Regions from separate parts of the Streptomyces albiaxialis genome, predicted to be linked through region 1. Evidence: predicted binding sites of a transcription regulator. Region 1 holds the regulator's gene; the other holds the start of a gene.
What was found. Region 1 encodes HrcA, which represses chaperone genes, less so after heat shock. Its sites were predicted from a motif close to TTNGCACTCNGNNNNNCNGAGTGCNAA; they were not measured.
Positions count from the first base shown of each region.

Region 1 (7,477 bases):
CTGCTCCGTGGTCTGCGCGGGCCACCCGCTGCCGCTGATCCGGGACGCCGCCGGGGGAGTGCGGGTCGCGGCGCTGCCGCAGATCCTGCTCGGCGTGATGCGGGACGTCGCCTACGACTGCCAGCTCTTCACGCTCCAGCCGGGCGACACGATGCTGTGCGTCACCGACGGCGTGACCGAACGGCGGTCCGGGAGGCGGCTGTTCGACGACGGCGACGGCCTCGCGACCGTCCTCGGCACCTGCGAGGGCCTGGACGCGGCGGCCACGGCCGAGCGCGTCCGGCGCGCGGTCCACGACTTCGCCCCGGGCCGCCCGACGGACGACCTCGCGCTGCTTGTGCTGAGGGCTCCTGCCTGAACAGGGCCTGCCCGGCGCATTCCGGTGCGCCCTGTGCCTTTCGGGCTGCGCCCTGTGCCGGGGGCCGGGACTGGGGTGCCCCCCCCGCCTGTGCTTTGCGGGCTGCCGCCCGGTGCGGGCCCCCGGGGGTCCCCCTGCCTGTGCCTCGCGGGGTGCGGCTGGTGCCGTTGTGCCCGGGCACGGGGTGCCCCTGCCTGTGCTTTGCGGGGCGCGACCGCGTTGTGGCCGGTCGCGCAGTTCCCCGCGCCCCTTCGGGGCACGGTCGGTGCCCGGCACGACCGTGGCTGCCCCCGCCTGTGCCTTGCGGGGTGCGGCTGCGTCGTGGCCGGTCGCGCAGTTCCCCGCGCCCCTTCGGGGCGCGTCCGCGCGGGTCAGTCCACCAGGTCGCGGACCACCGCGTCGGCCAGGAGGCGGCCGCGGAGGGTGAGGACGGCGTGCCCGCGCTCGTACGGCTCCGGCTCCAGCAGGCCCTCGTCCCGGGCGCGGTGTGCCGCCTCGGCGCCCGTGGGGGCGAGGAGGGAGAGCGGGCAGCCCTGGGAGAGGCGCAGCTCCAGCAGGACGCGCTCCACGCGCCGGTCCTCGTCCGTGAGGACCTCGCGTCCGGCGCCCGGCGAGCGCCCCTCGGCCAGGGCGCGCGCGTACGCGGCGGGGTGCTTGACGTTCCACCACCGCACGCCCCCGACATGGCTGTGCGCGCCGGGACCGGCGCCCCACCAGTCGGCGCCCGTCCAGTACAGCTCGTTGTGTCTGCAGCGGGCCGATCGGTCGTCCGCGGTGGCCCAGTTGGACACCTCGTACCACTCCATGCCCGCCGCCGACAGTCGTTCCTCGGCCAGCAGATAGCGGTCCGCGTGCACGTCGTCGTCCGTCATCGGGACCTCGCCCCGGCGGATGCGGCGTGCGAGCTGCGTGCCCTCCTCGACGATCAGCGCGTACGCCGAGATGTGGTCGGGGCCCGCGCCGAGAGCCGCGTCGAGCGAGGCCCGCCAGTCGTCGTCGGTCTCGCCGGGCGTGCCGTAGATCAGGTCGAGGTTCACATGGCCGAATCCGGCCGCCCGCGCCTCCGCCACGCACGCCTCGGGGCGCCCCGGGGTGTGCGTGCGGTCCAGCACCCGCAGCACGTGCTGCCGGGCGCTCTGCATTCCGAACGAGATCCGGTTGAACCCCGCCTCCCGCAGCGCGGCGAGCGAGGCGGGTCCCACCGACTCCGGGTTGGCCTCGGTCGTCACCTCGGCGCCGTCGGCGAGCCCGAACTCGTCCTTGACCGCCGCCAGCATCCGCCCCAGGTCGGCGGGGTCCAGCAGCGTCGGCGTACCGCCGCCCACGAACACGGTCTCGACGGGCCGGGGGTCGTCCCCCAGCACCTTCCGGGCCAGCCGGATCTCCTCGACGACGGTCGCCGCGTAGTCGTCCCGCGAGGTGCCGCCCAGCTCGGAGGCGGTGTAGGTGTTGAAGTCGCAGTACCCGCAGCGCGTGGCGCAGTACGGAACGTGCAGGTAGAAGCCGAGGGGGCGGTCGGCGGCGCCGTCGAGGGCGCGCTGCGGGAGCGACCCGTCATCGGGCACGGGCTCGCCGTCGGGAAGTGCGGAGGGCATCTCTCCATTGCACCACTCCCGACGACCGTTCCCGCCAGTCGGCCGGAGCGGTCAGTCGGCGGGAGCGGTCAGTCGGCCGGAGCGGTGACGAAGTCGATCAGCTCTTCGACGCGGCCCAGGAGCGCCGGCTCCAGGTCCCTGTAGGTGGAGACGGCGCCCAGGACGCGCTTCCAGGCCGCGCCCGTGTTCTCCGGCCAGCCCAGCGCGCGGCAGACGCCCGTCTTCCAGTCTTGGCCCTTGGGCACGCGGGGCCAGGCGGGGATGCCGAGCGAGGAGGGCTTCACGGCCTCCCAGATGTCGATGTACGGGTGGCCGACGACCAGGACGTCGTCGCCCGTGACCTCGGCGGCGATACGGGACTCCTTCGAGCCCGGCACCAGGTGGTCGACCAGGACGCCCAGGCGGGCGTCGGGGCCGGGGGAGAAGGCGTCGACGATCGCGGGGAGGTCGTCCACCCCCTCCAGGTACTCCACGACGACGCCCTCGATGCGCAGGTCGTCGCCCCACACCTTCTCGACCAGCTCGGCGTCGTGCCGCCCCTCGACGTAGATGCGCCCGGCCCGCGCCACCCGCGCCCGCGCGCCGGGGACGGCGAGCGAGCCGGAGGCGGTGAGCCGCGGCCCCGAGGGCGCGGGGGCGGCGGCGCTCGGCCGGACCAGCGTCACGACCTTGCCCTCCAGCAGGAAGCCGCGGGGCTCCATCGGGAAGACCCGGTGCTTGCCGAAGCGGTCCTCCAGGGTGACCGTCGGGCCCCCGGCCGTCTTCTCGCAGCGGATCACCGCGCCGCAGAACCCGGTCGTGACCTCCTCCACCACGAGGTCCGCCTCGGCGGGCACCTCGGGGGCGGGCTTGCGCCGCTTCCACGGCGGGGTGAGGTCGAGGCTGCGGTAGCGGTCGTTGCGCATGGGGCCATTCTGCTATGCGGCGTCGAACCGGCGGGCGAGGCGGTCCCGTTGCCGCCGGACGAACGCCGCGTCCACCAGCGCGCCGTGCCCCGGTACGTACACCGCCTCCTCGCCGCCCAGTGCCAGCAGCCGGTCCAGCGCCTCGGGCCAGCGGGCGGGATGGGCGTCGCGCCCGGCCTGGGGCTCGCCCGACTCCTCCACCAGGTCGCCGCAGAAGACCACGTCCGGCGTCCCCGGCACGAGCACCACCAGGTCGTGGCCCGAGTGCGCGGGGCCGAGGTTGGCGAGGAGCACCTCGCGCCCGCCGCCCAGGGGGACGGTCATGTCGCCGGAGACCAGGTGGTGCGGCCGTACGAGCACATCCGTCGCCTCCGCCGCCTCGTCCTGCCTGAGCCCGTGCCGGACGGCGTCGTCGCGGAGCGAGTCCTTGCGGCGCGCGAGGAGTTCGTCCATGCCGACGGCGCCGTAGACCTGCACCCCGGCGAACGCCGCCGTGCCGAGCACGTGGTCGAAGTGCGGGTGGGTCAGCGCGATATGCGTCACAGCGCGGCCGTACAGGGCGCGTACGTCCGCGCGGACGGCCGCGCCCTCCCGCAGCGAGGAGCCGGTGTCGATCACCAGGACCCCGTCGTCCCCGGTCACGACGCCGACCGTGGCGTCCCAGACCGGCAGCCTGCGCCGCGCCACACCGGGCGCGATCCGCTCCCAGCGCTCCTCGGCCGTACGGTCCCCCGTGCCGTCCGCCGTGCCGCCGTCCGGGGCGCCCGTGGCACCGTCTCCGCGTCCCGGTTCCTGCGCCCGGTCTTCCCAATGCGCCTTCATACGACGACGCTAACCGCACGTGGTCGGCCACGCCCGCGTGCGGCGAGGAGCGCGATAGCGTCGTCGGACGCGAGCGGGCGGCCCTTGCCGTGCCTGTGGTGACCGGCCGTACACTGGCACAGGGAAGCTGGCACTCCTCCGCGGAGAGTGCCAGGGGCGGCACGACGGAACACGAGAAGAGCGGCCGGACGGGAGGTGTGCGCCATGCTCAGCGAGCGCAGACTTGAGGTGCTCCGCGCCATCGTCCAGGACTACGTCGGCACGGAGGAGCCCGTCGGCTCCAAGGCGCTCACCGAGCGGCACAACCTGAGGGTCTCCCCGGCCACTGTCCGTAACGACATGGCGGCGCTGGAGGACGAGGGATACATCGCCCAGCCCCACACCAGCGCGGGCCGCATCCCCACCGACAAGGGGTACCGCCTCTTCGTCGACAAGCTCGCGGGCGTCAAGCCGCTGTCCTCACCGGAGCGGCGCGCGATCCAGAACTTCCTCGACGGCGCCGTCGACCTCGACGACGTCGTGGGGCGCACGGTGCGGCTGCTGGCCCAGCTCACCCGCCAGGTCGCCGTCGTGCAGTACCCCTCGCTGACCCGTTCGACCGTGCGGCACGTCGAGCTGCTGGCGCTCGCGCCCGCGCGGCTGATGCTGGTGCTGATCACCGACACGGGCCGGGTCGAGCAGCGCATGATCGACTGCCCGGCGCCGATCGGCGAAACGGTCCTGGCGGATCTGCGTGCCAGGCTCAACAGCCGGGTGGTGGGCCAGCGCTTCACCGAGGTGCCGTCTCTCGTCCAGGACCTCCCCGAGGCATTCGACGCCGACGACCGGGGAACCATTTCCGCGGTGCTGGCGACTTTGCTGGAGACCCTTGTCGAGGAGACGGAGGAGCGGCTGATGATCGGCGGCACCGCCAATCTCACCCGCTTCGGGCACGACTTCCCGCTCACCATCCGCCCCGTACTGGAGGCGCTGGAGGAGCAGGTCGTGCTGCTCAAACTGCTCGGGGAGTCCAACGACTCGGGCATGACCGTACGAATCGGGCACGAGAACCACCATGAGGGACTGAGTTCCACATCGGTCGTCTCGGTCGGCTACGGTTCGGGCGACGAAGCAGTCGCCAAGCTCGGCGTGGTCGGACCGACCCGCATGGACTACCCCGGAACGATGGGAGCTGTACGCGCAGTGGCACGGTACGTCGGACAGATCCTCGCGGAGTCGTAAGTGGCGACGGACTACTACGCGGTCCTCGGCGTGCAGCGCGACGCCTCGCAGGACGAGATCAAGAAGGCCTTCCGCAGGCTCGCGCGCGAGCTGCACCCGGACGTGAACCCGGATCCGAAGACCCAGGAGCGGTTCAAGGAGATCAACACCGCCTACGAGGTGCTGTCGGACCCGCAGAAGAAGCAGGTCTACGACCTCGGCGGCGACCCGACCTCGGGCGCGGCGGCCGGTGGCGCGGGCGGCTTCGGCGCCGGATTCGGCAACTTCAGCGACATCATGGACGCCTTCTTCGGCACGGCCTCGCAGCGCGGCCCGCGCTCGCGCACGCGCCGCGGCCAGGACGCCATGATCCGGCTGGACATCGACCTCGAAGAGGCGGCGTTCGGCACCACCAAGGACATCCAGGTCGACACGGCCGTCGTCTGCACCACGTGCAGCGGCGAGGGCGCGGCGCCGGGCACCTCGGCGCAGACCTGTGACATGTGCCGGGGCCGGGGCGAGGTCTCCCAGGTGACCCGCTCGTTCCTCGGCCAGGTCATGACCTCGCGCCCGTGCCCTCAGTGCCAAGGCTTCGGCACGGTCGTCCCGACCCCGTGCCCGGAGTGCGCGGGCGACGGCCGGGTGCGGTCGCGGCGCAGCCTGACGGTCAAGATCCCGGCCGGTGTGGACAACGGGACGCGGATCCAGCTCGCGGGCGAGGGCGAGGTCGGCCCCGGCGGCGGCCCCGCAGGCGACCTCTACGTGGAGATCCACGAGAACCCCCACCCCACGTTCCAGCGCCGCGGCGACGACCTGCACTGCACGGTCACCATCCCGATGACGGCGGCCTCGCTCGGCACGAAGGTGCCGCTGGAGACGCTCGACGGGGTGGAGGAGATCGACATCCGTCCCGGCACGCAGTCGGGCCAGTCGATCCCGCTGCACGAGCGCGGCGTCACGCATCTGCGGGGCGGCGGCCGGGGCCAGCTCATCGTCCACGTCGAGGTCACGACCCCGACCAAGCTGGAGCCCGAGCAGGAGGAACTCCTCCGCCGCCTCGCCAAGCTCCGAGGCGAGGAACGCCCGACGGGCCAGTTCCAACCCGGACAGCAGGGTCTCTTCTCCCGCCTGAAGGACGCGTTCAACGGTCGCTGAGGGGGTGCGGGTGTGCCGCGTCGGCCGGGGGTCCGGGGGTTGTCCCCCGGGGGGTGGAGTCCCGCCTGAAGGACGCGTTCAACGGTCGCTGAGGCGGTGCGGGTGTGCCGCGTCGGCCGGGGGTCCGGGGGTTGTCCCCCGGGGGATGGAGTCCCGCCTGAAGGACGCGTTCCACGGTCGCTGAGGGGGCCTGGGCTCAGGGCCTCGGGGCGTGCGGGGCGGGGTGTGGTGACGGGTGGTCGGGGGCGCGGCACCGCGTGACAGGATGAGCGCATGTCCACCGCGTTGCCCTCGCTGACCGAGCTGATCGAGCATCCACTCGTCCAGGCGCCCATGGCCGGGGGCGCCTCCTGCCCCGCGCTCGCCGCCGCGGTGAGCGAGGCCGGCGGGCTGGGTTTCCTCGCCGCCGGGTACAAGACGCCGGAGGCGACGTACGAGGAGGTCCGGCAGGTCCGCCGGCTGACCGACCGGGCCTTCGGGGTCAACCTCTTCATGCCCCAGCCCCCGACCGCCGACCCGGCGGCCGTCGAGGTGTACCGGGAGCAGCTCGCGGGCGAGGCCACCTGGTACGAGACGGTGCTGGGCGACACGGACCGGGGCACCGACGACGCGTACGAGGCGAAGCTCGCGATCCTCTTCGACGACCCGGTCCCCGTGGTCTCCTTCGCGTTCGGCTGCCCGCAGCGGCGGGTGCTGGAGCGGTTCGGCAAGCTCGGCACGTACACGGTCGTCACCGTGACGACCGTCGCCGAGGCGCAGGCGGCGCAGGAGGCGGGCGCGCACGCCGTGTGCGTGCAGGGGATCGAGGCGGGCGGCCACCAGAGCACGCACAAGGACGATCCGCAGTCGGACGGCTCGGGCGCCGGGCTCGGGCTGCTGGCGCTCGTGACGCAGGTCAAGGAGGCGACGCAGCTTCCGATCATCGCGGCGGGCGGGCTGATGCGCGGCGGCCAGGTCGCGGCCGTGCTGGCGGCGGGCGCGAGCGCGGCCCAGCTCGGCACCGCGTTCCTCGTCTGCGAGGAGTCGGGCGCGCACGAGCTGCACAAGCAGGCGATGACGGATCCGCTCTTCGCGCGCACCGAGCTGACCCGCGCGTTCTCCGGGCGGCCCGCGCGCGGCCTGGTGAACCGTTTCATGCGGGAGCACGGGCCGTACGCGCCCGCCGCCTATCCGCAGGTGCACTACCTCACGGCCGAGGTGCGCAAGGCCGCGGCCAGGGCGGGCGATCCGCAGGGCATGAACCTGTGGGCGGGCCAGGGGCACCGGCTCGCCCGCGCGCTGCCCGCGGGGCAGCTCGTGGAGGTGCTGGCCGCCGAGCTGTCCGTCGCGCGCGAGGCGCTCTCGGCGGCGCGCGGCGGCGGAAGCGGGGGCGGGGGCGGCGGAAGCGCGGGCGGCGGAACCATGGGCGGCGGGAGCGTGCACGAGTGACCGCGCCCGTCTTC
Region 1 covers NZ_BAAAPE010000013.1:539,001-546,477, reverse strand. Annotated here, with positions in the region: gene ABD343_RS26120 (SpoIIE family protein phosphatase) at 1-358, shown strand, start outside; gene hemW (radical SAM family heme chaperone HemW) at 730-1,953, opposite strand; gene ABD343_RS26110 (DUF3097 domain-containing protein) at 2,022-2,858, opposite strand; gene ABD343_RS26105 (MBL fold metallo-hydrolase) at 2,871-3,680, opposite strand; gene hrcA (heat-inducible transcriptional repressor HrcA) at 3,885-4,901, shown strand; gene dnaJ (molecular chaperone DnaJ) at 4,902-6,035, shown strand; gene ABD343_RS26090 (nitronate monooxygenase) at 6,309-7,463, shown strand; gene ABD343_RS26085 (16S rRNA (uracil(1498)-N(3))-methyltransferase) at 7,460-7,477, shown strand, end outside.

Region 2 (7,477 bases), on a different contig from region 1:
CCTCACCGGTTCGGGCGTGCGGCTGATGGCGCTGTGCCCCGGGTTCGTACGGACGGAGTTCCACGAGCGGGCCGGGATGGACACCGGGGACATCCCCGGGTGGATGTGGCTCGACGCGGACCGCGTCGTGGACACGGGGCTGCGGGATCTCGCGCGGGGCAAGCCGCTGTCGGTGCCCGACCCCCGCTACAAGGCGCTGCTGGGCGCCTCACGGCTGGTGCCGCGGGCCCTGCTGTCCAAGGCGTCGTCGACCACGGGGCGGAAGTACGGGCCCAAGTGACGTCCCTCTGAGGACGGCTGAAGGGGCGCGGGGAGATCCCCCGCGCCCCTTCGGGCACTACATGGCGCGTCGGTACGCGTCAGTGCGCGTGGCCGTGGCCGTGGCCACCGGCGGCCGACTCGTCCTCCTCGGCCGGCTTCTCGACGACCAGGGTCTCGGTCGTGAGGAGCAGCGAGGCGATCGAGGCGGCGTTCTCCAGCGCGGAGCGGGTGACCTTGACCGGGTCGATGACGCCCTGCTTGACCAGGTCGCCGTACTCGCCCGTGGCGGCGTTGAAGCCCTGGCCCTTGTCCTGCTCGGCGACCTTGGAGGTGATGACGTAACCCTCCAGGCCCGCGTTCTCGGCGATCCAGCGCAGCGGCTCGACGGCGGCGCGGCGGACGACGGCGACACCGGTGGCCTCGTCGCCCTCCTTGCCCAGGTTGCCGTCGAGGACCTTCACCGCGTGCACGAGCGCCGAGCCACCGCCGGAGACGATGCCCTCCTCGACGGCCGCGCGGGTCGCGGAGATCGCGTCCTCCAGGCGGTGCTTCTTCTCCTTCAGCTCGACCTCGGTGGCCGCGCCGACGCGGATGACGCAGACGCCGCCCGCGAGCTTCGCGAGGCGCTCCTGGAGCTTCTCGCGGTCCCAGTCGGAGTCCGTGGCCTCGATCTCGCCCTTGATCTGGGCGACGCGGCCCTGGACGTCCTCGGACGTGCCGGCGCCGTCGACGATCGTGGTGTCGTCCTTGGTGACGGTGACGCGGCGGGCCGAGCCCAGCACGTCGAGACCGGCCTGGTCGAGCTTGAGGCCGACCTCCTCGGCGATCACGGTGGCGCCGGTGAGGGTCGCCATGTCGCCGAGCATCGCCTTGCGGCGGTCACCGAAGCCGGGCGCCTTGACGGCGACGGCGTTGAAGGTGCCGCGGATCTTGTTGACGACGAGGGTGGAGAGGGCCTCGCCCTCGACGTCCTCGGCGATGATCAGCAGCGGCTTCGAGCCACCGGCCTGCATGATCTTCTCCAGCAGCGGCAGCAGGTCCTGGATGGAGCTGATCTTGCCCTGGTGGATCAGGATGTACGGGTCGTCGAGGACGGCCTCCATACGCTCCTGGTCGGTGGTGAAGTAGGGCGAGAGGTAGCCCTTGTCGAAGGCCATGCCCTCGGTGAAGTCCAGCTCCAGACCGAAGGTCTGGGACTCCTCGACGGTGATCACACCGTCCTTGCCGACCTTGTCCATCGCCTCGGCGATCAGCTCGCCGACCTGCTTGTCCTGTGCGGACAGGGCGGCGACGGAGGCGATGTCCTCCTTGGAGTCGATCGGCCGGGCCGTGTCGACCAGCTCGTCGGAGACGGCCTTGACGGCGGCGTCGATGCCCTTCTTCAGGGCGGCCGGGGAGGCACCCGCGGCGACGTTGCGCAGGCCCTCGCGGACCAGCGCCTGCGCCAGCACGGTGGCGGTGGTGGTGCCGTCACCGGCGATGTCGTTGGTCTTGGTCGCGACCTCCTTGAGGAGCTGCGCGCCCAGGTTCTCGTACGGGTCCTCGACCTCGACCTCGCGGGCGATGGTCACGCCGTCGTTGGTGATGGTCGGGGCGCCGAACTTCTTGTCGATGACGACGTTCCGGCCGCGCGGACCGATGGTCACCTTCACGGTGTCGGCGAGGCTGTTGACACCGCGCTCAAGGGCGCGACGGGCGTCCTCGTCGAACTTCAGGATCTTCGCCATGGGAGCTGCTCTGTCCTCTCACACGTCTCGTTCGCGTCTCGCACGAGCCGCGCCCTGGCCCCGGCTACCTCGCGGGAGGGAGCGGGCACCAGGGCGCGGTTCGATGCAGGTCCATACGGCTCGCGCCGCGGTTCTGCTGTCTGCTGAATTACTTCTCGACGATCGCGAGGACGTCGCGGGCCGAGAGGACGAGGTACTCCTCGCCGTTGTACTTCACCTCGGTGCCGCCGTACTTGCTGTACAGCACGATGTCGCCGACCTTTACGTCGAGCGGCAGGCGGTTGCCGTCCTCGAAGCGGCCCGGGCCCACGGCCAGGACGGTGCCCTCCTGGGGCTTCTCCTTGGCGGTGTCCGGAATGACCAGGCCCGAGGCCGTGGTCTCTTCAGCGTCGAGCGGCTGGACCACAATGCGGTCCTCAAGCGGCTTGATGGCAACCTTGGAACTGGCGGTCGTCACGATCCGACCTCCCCCTTCGGAGATCTCATCACGGGGTCATATGTCTGGGGTGGCGACCTGGTAGATCCGTCGTCGCGGGTGCCGGATCTGCCCGTCGCGTACTTCTGGCACTCCCTTGGGGAGAGTGCCAGGGTTGAGATTATGCCTGGGTTAGCACTCGGTCAAGCGGAGTGCCAAACGCTCGCCGCTCCGGCGATCAGCCGACCTCGGGGCGCGGCGCCTTCCCGCCCTCTGATGAGGGGCTGCCCCTTGCCGTGCATCGCAGGCCGCGGGCGCGTCGTGGCCGGGCGCGCAGTTCCCCGCATCCCTTGAGTGGTCCCCGCCCCATGTTTACTGGTCCGGTGGATCCAGAGACGTTTGAGCGGTTGCTCAACGACGAGGGGCAGGCGCTCCTGGAGGAGTTGCGGGCGTACGGGCCCGGGGATGAGTTGGCCTTGGCGACGCGGTTGCGGCGTGTGCATGACGCGGACCTCGTGTCGGCGGCGCTCGCGCAGGCGCGGTTGCGGCAGCGGGCCGTGGGGAAATTCGGGGACGACGCCGGGCGGATGTACTTCACGGCGCACGGGGTCGAGCAGTCGACCCGTACGGTCGTCGCCGCGCACCGGGCCGCGCGTATCGCCGCGCTGGGCGTGCGGACGGCCGTCGATCTGTGCTGCGGGAACGGGGGCGACGCGCTCGCGCTCGCCCGCGCCGGGGTGCGGGTGCTGGCGGTCGACAAGGACCCGCTGACCTGCGCGGTCGCCCGGGCGAACGCCGAGGCTCTGGGGCTCGGCGGGCTGGTCGAGGTGCGGTGCGCGGATGTCGCCGAGGTGGACACGGCCGGGTACGACGCGGTGTTCGTGGATCCCGCGCGGCGGGGCGGGAGGGGCCGGGTGTTCGACCCCGAGGCGTACTCGCCGCCGCTCAGCCTGGCCGTGGAGCTCGCGCGGAAGGCGCCGCTCGCCGCGCTGAAGGTCGCGCCGGGGATCCCGCACGAGGCCGTGCCGGAGGACGCGGGCGCCGAGTGGGTGTCCGACGGGGGCGACGTGAAGGAGGCCGTGCTGTGGTTCGGCGACGGGGCCCCGGGCGCCGTACGGGCCACGCTGCTGCCCGGCGGGCACACCCTCACCGGACGAGGGCTGCCGGACCCGGAGGCCGGGCCCGTGGGGCGCTTCCTGTACGAGCCGGACGGCGCCGTGATCCGCGCGCACCTGGTCGCGGACGTCGCCGAGGAGGTCGGCGGGCGGCTGATCGACGCGACGATCGCCTACGTCACCGCGGACGAGCCGCACGGGACGCCGTACGCCACGGCGTACGAGATCACCGATGTGCTGCCCTTCAACGTCAAGAAGCTGCGGGCGCTGCTGCGCGAGCGCGGGATCGGCGTCGTCACCGTGAAGAAGCGGGGGTCGGCCGTCGAGCCGGAGGAGCTGCGCGGGAAGCTGAAGCTGGAGCCGAAGCGGGACAAGGGAACGTGCACGGTCTTCCTCACCCGCGTCGCCGGAGCACCGGCCATGCTCCTGGGCGCCCCTCTCTGACCTCTCGCCGCTCTCGCTACTCCTCGCCCTCCGCCGCCGCGCGCGTGAACTCGCCTCGGGCCACGCGGGCGGCGAGGGGCTCGTCGCCGAGTGATCCGTAGCCCGTGGCGGACCAGAGGCTGCGGGCGGGCGGCACCTCGAAGTACGGGACGGTGCGGCCCTCGTGGGTGTCCGTCAGGGCCTCGGGGGCGCGGCGGGCCCGGAGGGCGCCGGCGCACGCCTCGCACGCGGCGATGCGCAGCGACTCGCGGTGGCCCAGGGGGCGCCAGCGGGTCCAGCCCGTGGCGCGGCCGTGGAGGGGGTCGAAGAAGCAGACGGGCAGCCGGGCGCCGCCGCGCTTCCGCTTGCCCTTGCGACCGCCGCCCTGGCTCCCGGCCTGGCTCCCGCTCCGACTCCCGCCCTGGCTCGCGTCCTGGCCCTCGTCGAGCGCGCGGAGGGCCTCGCGTCCCTCGTGGACGAGGGCGAGCACGCCCGCGAGGTCGGGGATGCCGCGGGCGGAGTCGAGGACCGTACCGGCCGCCGCGTACGCGTCCAGGGCGAGCTGGAGGAGCGCGGTGTCGCCCTGTTCGTGCTGCTCGTGGGCGCCGACCTCCTCGCCGAGCGCGACCACCTCCTCCTGGGCGCGGCGCCGCAGGTCGCTCTCGCTGGTGCGGCGCGCGGTCGCGAACACGGTGCGGGGCGCGGCGAACGGCGTGCGGACGGCGCTCCGTCCGCGCCTGCGGCGGACCAGGAAGAGCGTCAGGCCCGCGGCCAGCAGGAGCAGCGGGCCGAGGACGAGCACGAGGAGGAAGGCCGGGGACGTGCCCTCGTCGTCTCCCGAGGCCCCGTCGCCGCCCTTGTCCTTGCCGTAGCTGTCCTTGAGATCGGCCGTCGCGCGCTCGTACTGCTTCAGGCCGTCGCCCGACTCGATGATCTCGACGGCGCGGGAGATCCGGTCGTCGAGGCCCTTCTCGCGCAGCTTCTCGATGTGGCCGACAGTGGAAGCCGCCCACATCGCCTCGTGCTTGTCGCGCGGGAACTCGTGGCCGTCGAGGTACTGGCCCTGGCTGCCGGTGTCGCTGAGCGTGACGTAGACGGCCTCCTTCTGCCTGCTCTCGCCGAGCCGGTCGCGGACGACGTCGACGAGCTTGGCCGATTCGCCGTTCCAGTCGTCGCCCTTGACGAGCGGGACGATGACGACGCGGATCGGGATGCCCGTCTTCTCGATCTGCCGTACGAGGGCGCGCTGCCGGGCCGGGGGCAGCGCCCGCTCGTACGCGGGGTCGACGTAGACCGGCGAGCGGCGGAGCGCGTCGGCGATCCGCTGCCCCGGCGCGGGCTCCGCGTGCGCCGTCCCCGCGGGCAGGAGGCAGAGCAGCGTGGCGGAGAGGACGGCCACGAGGGCCGTGCGGAGGGCGCCGAGGGCGGCGCGTGGCTCAGTGGACACCCAACTGCTCCCGTACTCGGCTGACAAGCTGGTCGACCGTGATGCCCCGGCGGGCGCCGAGGGGCCCCGCTGCCCGGTCGTAGGGCTCCCAGGAGGGGGCGAGGCGCAGCACCGTGGCGCGCGCGGCACCGTCGCGCGCCGTCGCGTCCCGCGGCCCCGGCAGTGCCGCACGGCACGCCGCGCACACGGGGTACGAGGAGGCCCGCTCGCCCTCGACGGGCCAGGTGAACGTCTGGTTCCCGGCGGACGGGCCGTGCAGCGGGTTGAGGGCGCACAGATGGCGTATCCGGCGCGCCTCCGCCCGGCCCGCGTCCGCCCGGCGCGCGTCGCCGGATTCGCGCAGGATCGCGCTCCCGGCGCGCAGCAGCGTGACCCCGGTGGCGAGGGTGGCCGCGTCGGCGTCCGTGTCGATCACGCTGTCGCCCTCCTGGTCGAGCAGGAGCGTCGCCGTGTCCAGGCAGTCCCACACCCGGGTGCGGCCGCTCTCGGGCAGCGCGTCGCCGCGCTCGCCGAACGCGGTGCCCAGCTCCTCCAGTTCGCGCCGCGCCGTCCGGCGCAGCCAGCCGAGCGAGGGGCGTGCGGGCGCGTCGGGCGTGGGCGCGCCGTCCGGGCCCGCCACGTCCGGGCGGGCGCCGGGGCCGCGCGCGGCACGGCGCGCGATGCCGAGGCCCGCGGCCGTCAGCCCGAGGCCGCCCGCCGCACCCGCCGCGCCCAGGGCCGCGCCGCCCGCCATGTCGGCGGAGAAGAGCGGCTCCAGCTCGCCCTCCTCGGCGGGGTCCTGGGCGGGCGACGGTGGCAGGTACGGCTCGCCGGGCGGCCCGGCGGGCGTGCGGTCGATCGCGCGCAGCACGGTGTCGAGCCGGTGGTGGAGGGGCTCGGGGTCCTCGCCGCCGGGGCCGTACCGGAGGTCCTCGGTCTGCTCGTAGAGACGGTCGTCGTCGAGCTTCGCGCCGTAGTTGACGACGTGCACGCCGTCGTTCTCGCCGGGTGCCGCGACGACGTAGACGCCGTCCTCGCCCAGCTCCTTGTGCAGGCGCTGCGCGAACAGGTCCGCGTCGCCGCCCGATTCGTCCTCGGGATCCATGGGCACGACGGCGATCCGGACCGGCACATCGAGCTTCGCCGCGCGCCGGGCCAGCTCCTCGCGCTCCTCCGGGGAGAGCGCGGGCGCCGCCTCGGGGTCGGTGTAGAGGGGCGTGCGCCGCAGTCCGTCCGCCACGCGCTCGCCCCGCGCCGCGATGTCGCGCGCCGTGGGCAGCGGGTCGCTGTCCGAGCGCGTGTCGTCGTACCGCCAGGCGGCACCGGCCGCGAGCAGGACGGCCGTTCCGGCCGCGACGGGCACGAGCACGCGCAGTCCCGGCCCCCGGCCGCCGCGCAAGCGGCGCACGTACCAGCCGACCCCGAGGAGCAGCAGCGGCACCCCGGCGATCAGCGCGCCGGAGAGGATGCTCTGGTTCTCGCGGTCGGTACGGGTGGTGTGCAGCGGCTCGGGCTCGTTCCCGGCGGTCCTGCTGCTGTCGAGCGCGGCCTCCGCCCGCTCGGTCGCGTCGCCGGAGCGCAGGACGTCCACGAAGTGCGTGAACGTCTCCAGCGGGCCCGCGTCGTAGGGCAGTTCGAACTGGGTGGCCCGGCCCGCGTCCTCGGCGGGCACCTCCACGCCGTACGCCGCGGTCGTCACGGAGCTGCCCGAGCCGTCGAGCAGCACGTACAGGCCGCGCTTGCCGAGCCGGTCGTGGACGGCCGCGAGGAGCCCGTCGCCGCGCGCGTCCATGGCGCCCTCGGGCAGGACGAGGACGTACGTGGGGACGCCGGTCCGGCGGGCCTGCTCGGTGTACGCGGGCGCGGCGGAGCGCGGGACGGCGCGCGGGAGCGCGTCGGAGAGGTACACGGGCTTCTCGCGCAGGCGCTCCGCGAGACGGGCCGCCTGACTGGTGGCCCCGGACTCGGCCCCGGCCCGGGGCTCAGCGTGCGCGACACCCGCACCGATGCCTGTACCGGCCCCCGTTCCGAGGAGCGCGAGGAGAGGGGCGAGCGCCACGGCCGCCGCCCTCGCGGCCCCGCGCCGCCGTGCCCGCACCTGCCTCATGTC
Region 2 covers NZ_BAAAPE010000007.1:860,650-868,126, forward strand. Annotated here, with positions in the region: gene ABD343_RS14910 (SDR family NAD(P)-dependent oxidoreductase) at 1-280, shown strand, start outside; gene groL (chaperonin GroEL) at 360-1,988, opposite strand; gene groES (co-chaperone GroES) at 2,137-2,445, opposite strand; gene ABD343_RS14925 (THUMP-like domain-containing protein) at 2,772-3,962, shown strand; gene ABD343_RS14930 (hypothetical protein) at 3,979-5,388, opposite strand; gene ABD343_RS14935 (hypothetical protein) at 5,378-7,474, opposite strand.
Region 2: groES (co-chaperone GroES) is a predicted target of HrcA. The motif match lies at 2,596-2,622, and genes of this name have one in related genera.